DNA from 3 places in the Pragia fontium genome. Region 1 is predicted to be linked to each of the others. Evidence: predicted binding sites of a transcription regulator. Region 1 holds the regulator's gene; each other region holds the start of a gene.
The links. The regulator CRP, encoded in region 1, controls carbon source genes, mostly activating them, when cyclic AMP is high. The targets are predictions, from matches to a motif close to ATGTGANNNNNNTCACAT.
Positions count from the first base shown of each region.

Region 2: the regulator CRP is predicted to act here: its motif matches at 2,308-2,325, upstream of EL341_RS05160 (YfcZ/YiiS family protein).
Region 3: the regulator CRP is predicted to act here: its motif matches at 2,930-2,947, upstream of EL341_RS06820 (ABC-F family ATPase).

Region 1 covers NZ_LR134531.1:281,273-286,416, reverse strand. Annotated here, with positions in the region: gene EL341_RS01110 (hydrolase) at 1-979, shown strand, start outside; gene EL341_RS01105 (YheU family protein) at 976-1,227, shown strand; gene EL341_RS01100 (phosphoribulokinase) at 1,319-2,188, shown strand; gene crp (cAMP-activated global transcriptional regulator CRP) at 2,489-3,121, shown strand; gene EL341_RS01090 (YccS/YhfK family putative transporter) at 3,193-5,144, shown strand, end outside.
Region 2 covers NZ_LR134531.1:1,231,799-1,236,942, reverse strand. Annotated here, with positions in the region: gene smrB (endonuclease SmrB) at 1-131, shown strand, start outside; gene EL341_RS05180 (hypothetical protein) at 209-643, shown strand; gene EL341_RS05175 (hypothetical protein) at 785-1,009, shown strand; gene EL341_RS05170 (low molecular weight protein tyrosine phosphatase family protein) at 1,006-1,335, shown strand; gene sixA (phosphohistidine phosphatase SixA) at 1,395-1,874, opposite strand; gene EL341_RS05160 (YfcZ/YiiS family protein) at 1,957-2,250, opposite strand; gene fadL (long-chain fatty acid transporter FadL) at 2,665-3,960, shown strand; gene mlaA (phospholipid-binding lipoprotein MlaA) at 4,063-4,818, opposite strand; gene ccmI (c-type cytochrome biogenesis protein CcmI) at 4,855-5,144, opposite strand, start outside.
Region 3 covers NZ_LR134531.1:1,549,025-1,554,168, forward strand. Annotated here, with positions in the region: gene rhlE (ATP-dependent RNA helicase RhlE) at 1-1,146, shown strand, start outside; gene EL341_RS06820 (ABC-F family ATPase) at 1,309-2,907, opposite strand; gene EL341_RS06825 (hypothetical protein) at 3,177-3,917, shown strand; gene putA (trifunctional transcriptional regulator/proline dehydrogenase/L-glutamate gamma-semialdehyde dehydrogenase) at 4,026-5,144, opposite strand, start outside.

The sequences.
Region 1 (5,144 bases):
GGATGCACAATTTCAACCGATGCGTGGAACAGCTAATCCGCATATACAAACCCTTCTGCCACGTCTTATTCGCCGAAAAATAGAACAGCAGCCGGTCTGGCAGCGGCTTGATCTACCTGATGGTGACTTTGTCGATCTGGCCTGGAGCGAAGCGCCAGAAGGCGCTAAACATAAACCGCGTTTAGTTCTATTTCACGGTCTGGAAGGTAGCGTCAATAGTCCTTATGCTCATGGCTTAATGGACGTTTGCCGAAAAAATGGCTGGCTGGCGGTAGTCATGCATTTCCGCGGATGCAGCGGAGAACCTAACCGAAGCCCCCGCGCCTACCATTCAGGAGAAACAGGCGATAGCCGCTTTTTCCTTAACTGGCTGCACCAAACTTTAGGTCCCGCCCCTACCGCGGCAGTAGGTTACTCGCTTGGCGGCAATATGCTGGGATGCTATCTGGCTGAAGCCGGAGAAAATACGCTATTGCAAGCGGCGGTGATTGTCTCAGCCCCATTGATGCTCGGGCCTTGCTCCTACCGTTTGGAACAGGGACTGTCCCGAGTTTATAACCGTTATCTACTCAATGAGTTAAAACACAGTACTCAGCGTAAGTTGGATCGCTATCCTGACATCATGCCCTTACCCAATTTTTCACTAAAAAATATCCATTCCATTCGTGAATTTGATAACACCTTGACCGCCCCACTGCATGGCTTCAAAAATGCCGATGACTATTACCATCAGTGCAGTGCCTTACCCATGTTGCCTGCCATCCAAATCCCACTGCTGATTATTCACGCCAAAGACGACCCATTTATGGCGCCGGAGGTGATCCCCGATCTCAGCCAGCTGCCGGAAAATATTGAATACCAGCTAACGGAACATGGCGGACACGTTGGATTCGTCAGTGGAACCTGGAAAAAACCAAAAATGTGGTTGGAACAACGCATCCCTGAATGGCTGACCCCTTATCTGGAGAAAACAGCATGATCATCCCGTGGCAAGAACTGCCGCCAGAAACCTTAGAAAGTATTATCGAATCATTTGTTCTGCGTGAAGGGACCGACTATGGGGAGCAGGAGAAGACCTTACAACAAAAAGTGGATGATATTAAACGTCAGCTAAAAAGCGGAAAGTTAGTATTGATCTGGTCAGAACTGCATGAAACTATCAATATCATGTTAAAAGACCAGTTCAGCGATGGTGCTGAAGAACAGCCTTATCCGGATTTTAATTAGCCCGAAATTTTTGCTAATACCTTCCCGGCGCTGAACTATGCTCTACCCAATAACCATTAAAAAATAACAATGAAAATAAGGAATCAGGCCAATGTCAGCAAAGCATCCGATTATTGCGGTTACCGGCTCTAGCGGTGCCGGTACCACCACTACCAGTTTGGCTTTCCGGAAAATTTTCCAGCAGCTACAGCTCAATGCCGCCCGCATCGACGGCGATGCTTATCATCGATATACCCGCCCGGAAATGGATGCAGAAATCCGCAAAGCCAGAGAGCAAGGACGCCATATTAGCTATTTTGGCCCGGAAGCCAACGACTTTTCCCAATTGGAAAACAGCTTTATCGAATATGGTAAGACCGGTACTGGCCATACCCGAAAATATTTACATACCTACGATGAAGCGATGCCCTATAACCAATTACCGGGCAGCTTTACCCCTTGGCAGGCACTGCCAGAAGAAACCGACCTGCTATTTTATGAAGGACTGCATGGCGGTATTGTCACCGCTAAGCAAAATGTCGCACAGCACGTTGATCTGCTGGTTGGAGTTGTTCCTATCGTCAATTTGGAATGGATACAAAAACTGATTCGCGACACCGGTGAACGGGAACATTCCCGTGAGGCCGTTCTCGACTCCGTTGTACGTTCAATGGATGACTACATCAACTATATTACCCCTCAATTTTCCCGCACCCATATTAACTTTCAGCGAGTCCCCACCGTTGATACATCCGATCCCTTTTCGGCTAAGAGTATTCCAACCATGGATGAAAGCTTGGTGGTGATCCATTTTAGGGGATTAACCGGTATCGATTTCCCTTACTTGCTGGCGATGTTGCAGGGTTCATTTATCTCCCAAACCAATACGCTGGTGATCCCCGGCGGCAAGTTTGGGCTGGCCATGGAATTGATTATTACTCCGTTAATCCAGCAATTATTAGAAGGCCGGATATTAGAGTAAAAATATCGTGGGTAAAATGAGCAAACAACCAGTGATTACGCAGCTTAACCCTCATTTTAATAAGACAACACGAGACTCTTCGCTCAACCTGTGTTAAAACCATAAGTGTCAGGTACTATTAGGTAAAACAGGTTGTGTTCAGCCAGATGTAGGACAAATAGACAAACACCTCTATATTATTTTCTACATCGGCTATAATAGCGCTCACTAAGCAAATTATATGCTCCGGGGCGGGTAAGGTTTCCGGCAAGCTTCTCGCTTTGCTGTTTTTGGCAGTGACTACAAAGAGGATAACAACAAATGGTTCTCGGCAAACCGCAAACAGACCCTACTCTCGAATGGTTCTTATCTCATTGTCATATTCATAAATATCCATCTAAGAGCACACTGATTCATCAAGGTGAAAAAGCAGAAACGCTTTATTACATTGTGAAAGGGTCCGTAGCCGTTCTGATTAAGGATGAAGAAGGTAAGGAGATGATTCTCTCTTATCTGAATCAAGGGGACTTTATTGGTGAGCTTGGCCTTTTTGAAGAAGGTCAAGAGCGTACGGCTTGGGTTAGGGCGAAAACAGCATGTGAAGTTGCTGAAATTTCCTATAAGAAGTTTCGTCAACTGATTCAAGTTAACCCAGATATTTTAATGCGTTTGTCAGCCCAAATGGCCAGTCGTTTACAGGTAACGTCAGAGAAAGTGGGCAGTTTGGCTTTCCTTGATGTAACGGGTCGTATTGCACAAACGCTGTTGAATTTAGCCAAACAGCCTGATGCGATGACCCATCCGGATGGGATGCAAATTAAAATCACCCGTCAGGAAATTGGACAAATTGTTGGTTGTTCCCGTGAAACGGTAGGCCGTATCTTAAAAATGTTAGAAGATCAAAACCTGATCTCTGCACACGGTAAAACCATTGTTGTTTACGGGACTCGTTAAGTAACACACAAATCGACGGGTATGCTTGGACTTCATGGACAGCATGCCCGTTTTTCTTTCCCGGAAAACCTATGTGGCGACGAGTAATCTATCATCCAGAAATTAATTACGCTCTGCGCCAAACGCTGGTTCTCTGTCTACCTATTGCCCTCTTCTGGCTATTAAACGATTTACGCACCGGTTTTCTACTCTCTCTGGTACCGGCCTGCTGTAATATCGGCGGCTTAGATACCCCCCATAAACGCTTCTTTAAACGACTGGCCATTGGCGGAGCACTGTTTGTTCTCAGCAGCCTTTTACTGCAACAATTTCTTATCTGGTCGATACCGCTAGGCGTTTGCATGTTGATACTGGCTCTGCTGTTTGGCGTGACCGCAGAAATCAGCCCGTTACATGGGCGCTTAATGCCTGCTGCGCTGGTGGCAGGGATATTTACCCTCAGCATGGTTGATGTCCTACCAATCTGGTATGCCCCCATGTTGTTTATGATCGGCACCATCTGGTACGGCCTTTTCACCTATGTCTGGTTCAGGCTCTGGCAAGAGCAGCCAATGCGCGAGTCACTCAGTTTACTGTATCGCCAATTAGCTGATTATTTTGAAGAAAAATATAGCCTCCTCACTCAACACACCGACCCAGAAACCGCTCTGCCACCATTATTACAACGCCAACAGCAGGCCATGGACAGTATCTCGCTGGTCTATCAGCAAATATATATGATTACCGACCTGAAGCACCCACGCCATCAACGTTTGATGAGAGCTTTTCAGGTCGCTCTGGATTTACAGGAGCATATTACGGTCAGCCTGCACCAACCAGATGAGGTGCAAAAACTGGTTGAACAAAGCCATGCTGAAGCAGTTATTCGCCATAATGCTAAAATTATCAGTCATCGCTTACGGATTTTAGCCGATGATATTCTTTACCATCGTCGCCCCAGTCCCTTCAATATGGATCATGAGTTATCCGCACTGGAAAAAATTGCCAACCAACATCCTGATAATCCGGTTGGCGCCTTCTGTTATTATCACTTTAGTCGCATTGCCTATCTGCTGAGCAGCCAGCTACCGCTATATAACCGCAGTTTAATGCCTGCCCAAAACCGTTTACCTTTCTGGCGAGCATTAAAGAATTACTGCTCAATCAAATCGATTGCTTTACGAAACGCTGCACGCCTCGGGCTAACGTTAGCAGCAGGAACCGCTATCGGTAGCGTACTTAGCTTACCCAAACCTTATTGGATCCTTCTGACAATCATGTTAGTCAGCCAGAATGGTTATAACGCAACCCGCATCAGAATTCAGCACCGTGCCTTGGGAACCATGTTCGGCATTATCGTGGGCGCAGTCATTCTTCATTTGCATTACCCGCAAAATTACATGTTATTGCTGATGCTGTTGCTTACTCTGGTGTCCTATCTGATTGTGCGCAAAAATTACGGCATTGCGGTTATTGGCTTTACCATTACCGCGGTTTATACCCTGCAAATTATTGCTAATAGCGGTATGGAATTCCTGCTGCCGCGCCTGATTGATACCGTTATTGGTTGCGTTTTGGTATTTGCCAGTACCATCTGGTTATGGCCACAGTGGCAAAGCGGTCTGCTACGTAAAAATGCCCATGATGCCCTGGAAACTTATCAACAGCACCTTCGCCAGATGTTTAGCATGACCGATAATGCGCCTGAACTTTCCTATACTCGAATGAAGGTTAATCAGGCACACAATACGCTTTTCACTACCTTGAATCAGGCGATGCAGGAACCCGGTTTTAATTCCCGCTACTTAACGGATATGCGTCTGTGGATTACTCACAGCCAGTTTCTGGTTGAACATCTGAATGGCATGACGGTTATCGCCCGAGACCAATATGTCCTGATACCGGAACTATCCAAAACCTATCTAAACACCTGCGAAATTATGATTCAAAGCTGCCAGCAACGATTAGAGTATGATGGGCCGAGCAGTGATACCAGTATGCTACAGATTGTTGAACCCAATAGTGAGCTACCGGAAACCACCAT
Region 2 (5,144 bases), 950 kb from region 1:
TGAAGAAACAGACACCGCTGTGGTTAGCCCAACATCCTGACGTATTGGCCTTTCATCAAGCATCAAAAGAGTTTGGTGGCGATGCGGCCATTTTGGTTCTAATTGAGTTGGAAGATAGAATCGATATTTAAACTTCACGCCTTTTTCACATACTGTCGTTAATCTGCATTAAAACATTTTGTTATCCCCCTGCAGGAAACGACAGTTTATGAATAAAATACAGCGAATCTGCCATCATGCCTTTTGGTTTACCCTTATAGGGCCGCTTATTGGACTGATTGCAGCCATCCCATTGATGTATATCATCCTTAATTACCCACATCATTTTCTGAGGGATATACTTAGCGAATTCCCCTTAGTCTTGTTGATTGTTTATGTCTGGGGTGCACCCGCAGCCTTGCTTACTGGCATCATCATCGCTTGTTTACCCAAACAATATGCTCACATTATTTACATAGCATTAATTGGTATGATGACCTCACTGCTCTTTCCCCTCGCTTTATTAATATTAGGAAATAACGATGCTTCCGAGCTGAGTTTAGTTTGCGCAGCAGCTGGACTTATCTCTGCTGTCATAATGAATTATTTCATCCGCTATCTTCCACCGAGGTTTTCCAGCAAGGTAAACCCCGCTCAATCATAACTGAGCCAAATTCAATAGTTACTCACTCTATTTTGATTTAAGCAAAATGATGTATGATTAGTGCTGGCATAAATACTGCCATTTAGACCTCTCTGTATTATCGCGGCTGCTGAACCACGATTAATCTTATGAGGCAATATAATGGATAATATCCGCACTCGAGCCTGGCGGCTGGCACAAAATAAACGTAATAAGCATCGGGGTAGTAGTTCCATCAGGAATGATTTCCCCAGAGAGAAAAACTGGAAAATGATGTATACCCGCTCAGATAAAATAGTCAGAGCGGCGCAGTTAGGCATGGCGTACCCAAGGGTTAGCAATGCCCAATTGACATTAAAAGCCATGGAAGAGGTGACCTCAGCGTGAATGTTTTGTTTATCTGTAGTCGTAATCAATGGCGTAGTCCAACCGCAGAACAGGTTTGGCGTTACCATCCCGATTTATCGGTCAAATCCGCTGGCACCAGCCGTAATGCCCGTAAACCGGTAACACCCGCACTGCTACAGTGGGCTGATGCCATTTGCGTGATGGAGCAAAAACATAAAAATCGTCTGGTCGCTGAATATCACCGGCTGTTGGAACATAAAACGATTCATGTATTGGATATTGCTGATGATTACCAATATATGGATCCGCAATTGGTTGAGTTGCTGAAAGACGTTGTGGCCCACCGATTGAGGCTAGCCATATAAACAGAAAAAGAGACGCCATTAGCGTCTCTTTTTTAATTCGGTCAATAAAACCTAAACGATCAAGCTAGTGCGTCTGGCGCTTGCTGCCAGTCTAGAGTGCCTCTACCCGTTTGTGGCTCCACGGTAATACAGGCCACTGCCGAAGGATTAAACATCGGAGGATAAACACCACTGCACAATTCCGAAACCAAGTACCCCACCAAAGGCAAGTGAGAAACCAGCAATACAGAACTAACACCATCCTGAGCTAAGGTCATCAGGTAGTCCGCAATCAACATGGCATCACCGCCCGGTATCAAAGCAGAAAATGTCTCAATCGTTGTCGGTTCAGGTATCGGAAACTCTGCTTTGAAAACATCCAGCGTTTGCTGTGCTCTGACATAAGGGCTAACCAGAACCCAATCAATTTCTGCAATCTTTTTTCGCAACCAAAGAGCCATTTCAGCGGTTTGCTGACGTCCCTTATCCGTTAAGGGACGCTGTGGATCGCTGTCAGCATGATAGCTGGCTTCACCATGGCGCATAATAAAGATTTGCATATTTGACTCCGTTCACTTAACCGTTAACGCCAAAGCAGTGACGTTAAATGCCTCACCCGAATCTCTTATCAACCAAACAGTATTAGCGTAGACCCAGCTGGAAAATCATGGTTTCAGCCTGACATGAGAACGTGAAATCTGTAGTCAATTGCACGCCACCAGTCACGTCTTCCAGGCGACTTTCAATCAGGCAAGGTTCAGATTCAACAGCGCGCGCTTTCTCTGTCAACATCTTCAGCATTTGTTCTGCTTCATCACGGTTAACAAACACGTTCTGATAAGACGCGGTGCAATCCGTGTTATCCATTACGGTACCAACATCAACACAACAGCAGGCCGCTGTTTCTTGTGCATTACACTTCAATGAATCAGACATATTGTTTATCTCCTCTGGAATAAAGCGGACAAATAACCACTCTATTAACGTCTGTTTATGAGATCTAGCTCAAAATTTAATAATCTCGCTTATACTACTCTTCCAGCCCAAGTTACGCATGAACTTTGTTAAATTGTCATGATCTGACGCAAGGTCAGTTTTTTAAATCGCCACACTCGCCAAATTAATCGATTGATATTTAATTTTTTTTATCCATTTCACTTTTTATTCCACTAACAAAATACGCATGCGCGTGAAAAAACATTTACTTTTTGTCGGAACATTAGATAGAAATGCTAACAAAATATCTCAAGATCGTTGAACTGGTCTAATCTGTCGATAACGCCTTCCTCCATACAATGCCCTCCTTAATTATTACAATCCGTAATGATTTTTGAACTTTTGAGATCTTGTATGTCCCGTAAAAACATTTTAAGAAAGTCGGCACTGGCTATCGTTGTCGCAGCATTATCATCCAACCTCTACGCCTCTGGTTTCCAACTTCAGGAATCCTCAGCTTCAGGTCTGGGTCGCGCGTTCTCCGGTGAAGGTGTTATCGCTGATAACGCATCTTCAGGCAATCGTAACCCTGCATCAATGATGATGTTTGATCGTCCAACTTTCTCCGGCGGGGCAATCTATGTTCAGCCTACGGTAAAAATTACCGGTACATCCCCTTCCGGTAGTGATATGTCCTCCAGTGACATCACGCCAAACGAGTGGGTACCTAATCTGCACTTCATCTACCCTATTAACGATCGCTGGGCGGTAGGTACCTCATTGACCACTAACTATGGTTTATCGACAGAATTCAGCGATGAATATGTTGCCGGACCACTGGCCGGTAAGACCGAGCTGACAACCGGTAACTTTAACTTCAGTGCTGCTTACCGTATTAATGAATACCTTAGCTTCGGCGCAGGCTTCAATGCTGTTTATGCAAAAGCGAAAATAAGCCGCTATGCCGGTGAAAACCAAAACGGTATGCCAAGCAATACTGAAGTCGCTCACTTGAAAGGTGACGAATGGGGCTACGGTTGGAGTACCGGATTATTATATGAAATCGATAAAGATAACCGTATTGGTCTGAGCTATCGCTCTAAAGTTGATATCGATTTTACCGGCGACTACAGCAGTAATTTACCCTCCAATATTAACGGCATGCAGTCTGTTACCGGCTATCCATGGGGAACCAATGGTTCTACTATGAGCGGTGACCTGACGCTAAACCTGCCAGAGATTTGGGAGCTGTCCGGTTACCATAAAGTGGCGCCTAAATGGGCTATGCACTATACCCTGGCCTACACCAGTTGGAGTGAGTTTGAACAGCTGAAAGGAACCGACTCTGACGGCAATACTCTGTTCTACAAACACGAAGGGTTCCGTGATGCTTACCGTATCGCATTAGGTACCACTTATTACCATAATGAGAACTGGACATGGCGTGCCGGTATTGCCTTTGATGATAGCGCCGTACCTGCCAAGAACCGTTCTATTTCTATTCCTGACCAAGACCGTGTATGGTTAAGTACCGGTGCCACCTATAACTTCACTAAAGATGCTTCAGTAGACGTAGGTATTTCCTATATGAACGGCAAAGAAGTGAAGGTTGAAGAGAAGTTAAACAACTCGCCAAACAGCCCGGTTTATACTTTCCATTCGAAAGGCAAAGCTTGGTTATATGGTCTTAACCTGAACTATACCTTCTAATTTAGCGCGATGCCCTCCATGTATTTACCATGGAGAATATGCATAGTAAAAAAGCCCTGTCACACTGTGACAGGGCTTTTTGTTTATCATCGAATAAAGCAATTAATCGATATCATCCAACTGATCTTTCAAGGCATCCGCATTAGGATTCTTCTCGGCTTCAATCTGACCATCATTTGCCAGGAAGTCATGGCGTTGGAAGTAAGCCTCACGCATAAAGACATATGGATCCGGTGAATTAGCCAGCATCTGATCCTGATCGAGGAATTGAGCACGGGTTTCAATCCCTTCAACGGCCCACATACCAACGGAACCCCAGAAGGTAATCCAGCTTAATACCGGATAAACATAGTCCACATAGCCACCACCTTCATCACGCACCGTCGCAGAGCCATAGCCCGGCAACACGGCATAAGGGCCATAAGGTACATCATAATAGCCCAGTACTTGACCAAACTCTTTGTTGTAATCCTTCTTCAGCTTATCGTTAGACATACCCGCCACATCAATAAAGCCACCCATCCCTAATAACGTGTTCAGGAAAAAGCGGTTAAAGTGGCGCATACCATCATAAATATTGCCCTGTAGGAAATTATTCACCATGCTGGCTGGTTCACCCAGATTACTGGTAAAATTGCCCAAGCCGTTACGAGCCGGTTGCGGCATATAATCACGCCACACCACGGCAATAGGCCGTACCACATACGGATCCATATAGTGGTAGTTAAAGTTAAACATACTACGGTTAAACCCTTCCATTGGATCAGGACGGGTTCCATCTTCATTTAACTGACCGCTATTGGCACAGCCAGTAAGCATTACTCCAGCAAGCGCAAGACTAATAAGACGGCATTTCATTCTACTCTCCCTTTTATGTAGGCCTTACAGCTTTACTCACTGCTTAATATGCCCGATAGTCACATTTACGGTTTCTTTACCGCTAAACGGCTGAATATCACTTTCACCCATTATATGTCGGTTATCAGCCCGATCATTACTGGTAATTGTTGCTTTTATTTTTACTTTTTTCAGGCTCGAAAGCAAACGTGATGGCATCATGGCATTACTGTCATCTAACGATAATTCTAGCGGGAACTGGCCTAATGGCAACTGTTTAACCGCCACTGGTACCGGAGACTCACCATCGGTTACCGCAATCAAAACACTTCCCTCAGCAGGCAACT
Region 3 (5,144 bases), 1.3 Mb from region 1:
CTGGCTGCGCAGGTTGGTGAGAATGTGCAGGAATATAGCCGTCATTTAAATATTCGTTCGCTGGTGGTGTTTGGCGGCGTTAGCATTAATCCACAGATGATGAAACTGCGTGGTGGTGTTGATGTACTGGTAGCGACTCCTGGTCGTTTACTGGATCTGGAACATCAGAATGCGGTAGACCTTTCTAAGGTTGAAATTTTAGTCCTGGATGAAGCGGATCGCATGTTGGATATGGGCTTTATCCATGATATCCGTCGGGTTCTGGCTAAACTGCCGGTGAAGCGTCAGAACTTGCTGTTCTCAGCGACGTTCTCTGATGAAATTAAAGGCTTGGCATCGAAGCTGCTGCATAATCCGGCTTCAGTCGAAGTCGCCAAGCGTAATACCCCATCAGAACTGGTAGATCAGAAAGTCCACTTGGTTGATAAAAAACGCAAGCGTGAACTGCTATCTCAGATGATTGGTCAGGGCCAGTGGCAACAGGTGTTGGTCTTTACCCGCACCAAGCACGGCGCTAACCATTTGGCGGAGCAGCTTAATAAAGATGGTATTACTGCTTCGGCTATCCACGGTAATAAAAGTCAGGGTGCCCGTACCCGAGCGCTGGATGAGTTTAAGAATGGTAAAATCCGCGTTCTGGTAGCAACAGATATCGCCGCTCGCGGTTTGGATATCGACCATCTGCCGCACGTGGTGAACTATGAGCTACCAAACGTACCGGAAGATTACGTTCACCGTATCGGTCGTACTGGCCGTGCTGAATGTACCGGTGAAGCGGTTTCTCTGGTTTGTGTCGATGAGCATAAGCTATTGCGTGATATTGAGCGCCTGTTGAAGTTAGAGATTCCACGTATCGCTTTTGAAGGTTACGATCCTGATCCAACTATCAAAGCTGAGCCGATTATCAATGGGCGTCAGGGAAGAGGTCAGGGACAAGGACCTCGTCAAAATTCAGGTCGCGGACGTTCTTCCTCTCAGGGGAATGGTCATAAAGATGGCGGCCCATGGGGTAACAGAAATGGTCAGGCGGCTGAAGGCCGTGCTGATAGTAAGCCTCGTAGCCAGAAGCCGCGCTCAGATAAGCCAGCGCAGCAGAAACGTGCATCGTTCTCTGGCGCACGTCGTTCAGGTTCTGGCGGCGAATAAGCGGTAGCTAACGATTTTTAAATTAAAAAGCCTTCCTTGATGGAAGGCTTTTTTTTGCTATTTGGTTTGATTCTGAAAGGTGTTGTACATGAAGGACGGGCGACGGGTAATAAAAAGCCCGCTAAAATATATAGCGGGCTTGTTGCCATCTCTAGATAAGCTTTAGTTAGCGATACCCTGACTGCGCAGGTAATCATCATAGTTGCCGCTGAAGTCTGTGACTTTCTCTGGCGTAATTTCGATGATGCGTGTTGCCAATGAGTTAACGAACTCTCGGTCATGGGAAACGAAAATCAAGGTGCCCTGATAGAGTTCCAGCGCCATATTCAGTGATTCGATAGATTCCATATCCAAGTGGTTGGTTGGTTCATCCATAATCAGAATATTTGGGCGGGTCATCATCAGTTTGCCGAACAGCATGCGTCCTTTTTCACCACCGGACAGCACTTTAATGGATTTCTTGATGTCATCCTGAGAGAACAGCAGTCGACCCAGCACGCTGCGTACAGACTGTTCGTCATCGTTTGGCTGCATCCATAGGCTCATCCAGTCAAATACGGTCATATCCACTTCAAAATCGGTGGCATGATCCTGAGCATAATAGCCAATGCTGGCATTTTCAGACCACTTCAGACGACCAGCATCCGGGGTTAATTCTTCGATCAGGGTTTTCAGCAGGGTAGTTTTACCCACGCCGTTTGTACCCAGAACCGCCACTTTTTCGCCGACTTCCAGCATTAGATTCAGGTTTTTAAACAGCGGTGGATTGCCATCATAACCTTTGGACAGGTTTTCCACTTCCAGTGCATTACGGAACAGTTTCTTATCTTGTTCAAAACGGATAAATGGATTCTGACGGCTGGAGGCTTTCACTTCTTCCAGTTGGATTTTATCAATCTGACGGGCGCGAGATGTTGCCTGACGAGATTTAGAGGCATTGGCGCTAAAGCGGCTAACGAAAGATTGCAGTTCGTTGATCTGCGCTTTTTTCTTGGCATTGTCCGATAATAGACGCTCGCGAGCCTGAGTCGAGGCAGTCATATAATCATCATAGTTACCCGGATAAACCCGTAGCTCACCGTAATCCAGATCGGCCATATGGGTACAGACCATATTCAGGAAGTGACGGTCATGGGAAATGATGATCATGGTACTGTTACGATCGTTCAGGGTTTGTTCCAACCAACGGATAGTATCGATATCCAGGTTGTTGGTTGGTTCGTCCAGCAGCAGAATATCTGGATCGGCAAACAGTGCCTGAGCCAGCAATACCCGAAGTTTCCAGCCGGGTGCAACTTCGCTCATTGGGCCATAGTGCTGTTCGACCGGGATACCGACGCCCAGCAGCAGTTCGCCCGCGCGGGACTCCGCAGTGTAACCGTCCATTTCGCCGTACAGCACTTCAAGATCGGCCACTTTTAGCCCATCTTCTTCGCTCATTTCCGGCAGGTTATAGATGCGGTCGCGTTCTTCTTTGACTTCCCACAGCTCACCGTGACCCATAATTACGGTATCCAGTACGCTGAACTCTTCATAGGCAAACTGATCCTGCTTTAGTTTACCCAGACGTTCGTTAGGATCGAGGAATACGTTACCGCCACTCGGCGCAAGATCGCCGCCGAGGATTTTCATAAAGGTTGATTTACCGCTACCGTTGGCACCGATTAAACCGTAGCGGTTTCCACCGCCAAATTTGACAGAGATGTTCTCAAACAGCGGCTTGGAGCCAAACTGCATAGTAATATTATTGCTGATTAACAAGGCGCATACTCATAGGTTGAAAATGTGATATTAGGCACATTATGCCACAGTTTTATAGCATTTAGGCAGTGATGTCAGCGGATAGTTTGTAAATCGGTTACCGATGGAAGATGGGCGATTAAATTCTGAAGAATGAGGAGAGAACATTAAATAATTTCATATTTTTTTTATTGCCATCTTTATACGCTTAAATCGTTGTAAGAGTGTTATCTCGCCACTAGTATAGCCGTGTTGATATTTATTCTATTTTTTAGCAAGGAGTGCTAAACGTGCCGGTTATCTTAGTTGTTCTTATTCAAATTATGTGCGGCGTGCACGTGGTGAAAACCGGTCAGGAGCGCTATTGGCTCTATCTGATTATTGGTTTACCGGGTATCGGTTGTGCAGTTTATGCATTAGCCATTTTAGTGCCGGATTTATTGGGTAGCCGTGATGGTAAACGCCTGATTCGCCAAGCTCATGACAAGATGGATCCTGAACGTCATGTACGCATGCTGCGTGATGAATTGGTGATCTCCGAAACCAGCCAAAACCATGTGCGTTTGGCCGATGAGTTAGCGCGAATCGGCCAGATGGAAGAGGCGGTGGTTCATTATCAGAAAGCCTTAACCGGTATTTTTACCCACGATCCCGATATTATGGTTAAGCTGGCTAAGGCTCAATTTGATAGCCATGATGTCGTTTCCTGCAAGAAAACCCTGGAAACCTTGATTCAGATGAATCCTGATTATCAGTCTCAGGACGGTCATTTACTGTATGCCCGAACGCTACAGGAATTGGGTGATCTGCATAAAGCCGACGAAGAGTTTCGGGTGTTGGTTGAGTACTATACCGGTCCGGAAGCGCGCTTTCGCTATTACCTGATGCTGCGTGAAAAAGGTGAGCTGATTGGGGCAAAACATCAGCTAGAGACGATTACCGTTATGGCGCGTCGGGCGAAGCCACACTACCGTAAACTGCATAAAGAATGGCTGGTCAAAGCGAATCAGGAATTGAAGACATTTGCTTAATTTGTGTTTGAGTGTGATAAAAATAAAATGGCCGACAGAATTCTGCGGCCATTTTTTATTGAACAGTGGAATAATGCTGTCAGTGATATTTATCCCACTTCGGATACGTTAGCCAATTGTCATCAAGCTGGCGTTTCCTCCTGCGGCGGCAGTATTGATACTTAATGCCCGTTCCAGTAACAATCTCTCCAGCAGAATGTTGGTGTCACCGCTGGCAAAACCTTGTACAGACACGATTGGACCGTTACGCTGGGCAATCTGCTTGCTAACCTGTTGTAATTTATCGCTGTCGCCATGATAAATCACTGCGTCAAACAAGACATCGGTTTTGCTCCAGTCGGCAACCAAGCCAATTTGTTGACGAACTTCATCCGGAAGCGATTGGCACAGTTCCTGTCCTAAAGCGTTGTCCACTAATAGGGCTTTACAACCGCTGGCCAGAACGGCCGCCAATTGGTTCAGCGCATCGATATCGTTGTTATTCAGACAAAGTACCCGATGGCGTGGTAGCAGGGCGTAGCTGTTGCGTTCACCGGTTGGGCCGTTTAGCAGACGAACGGTTCCAGCCTGTGAATAGTCAGCATAGTTGTCACAGAGTGCGGCCAACTGGTTTTTGCCCTGTGACTGCGCCCATTGTTTAAATTGCTGTAGTGGTTGAAGCAATATTTCTTTAGTCTGGCTATCGACTTGCCGCAGCTTATCACTGCGTAATAAAGCGGTGGACAGGGCATCTTCCGGGCGCTGTGATAGCAGGCGATAGAGATACAGCGGACCACCGGCTTTAGGTCCTGTGCCGGACAGACCTTCACCACCAAACGGTTGCACGCCGACGATCGCACCGACAACGTTGCGGTTTACGTAGAGGTTACCCACCGCTGCACGCTCGGTAATTTGCGTGATGGTTTCGTCAATGCGCGTATGGATACCCATGGTTAAGCCATAACCGGCGGCATTAATTTGTTCAACAAGTTGACCAAGGTTTTCCCGACGATAGCGAATAACGTGTAGCACCGGGCCGAATACTTCTTTGGTTAGTTCATCGAAACTTTTTAGCTCAATTAAGGTTGGTTTAACAAAAGTTCCTTTTGACCAGAGCGTCTGATCGGCATCGTTGCCAAAAGCAGCCTGATAAACCGGGCGTCCTTTAGCGCGCATGGTTTCTATATGTTTTTCAATATTGGTTTTGGCCTGTTCATCGATAACTGGCCCAATATCGGTAGACAGACA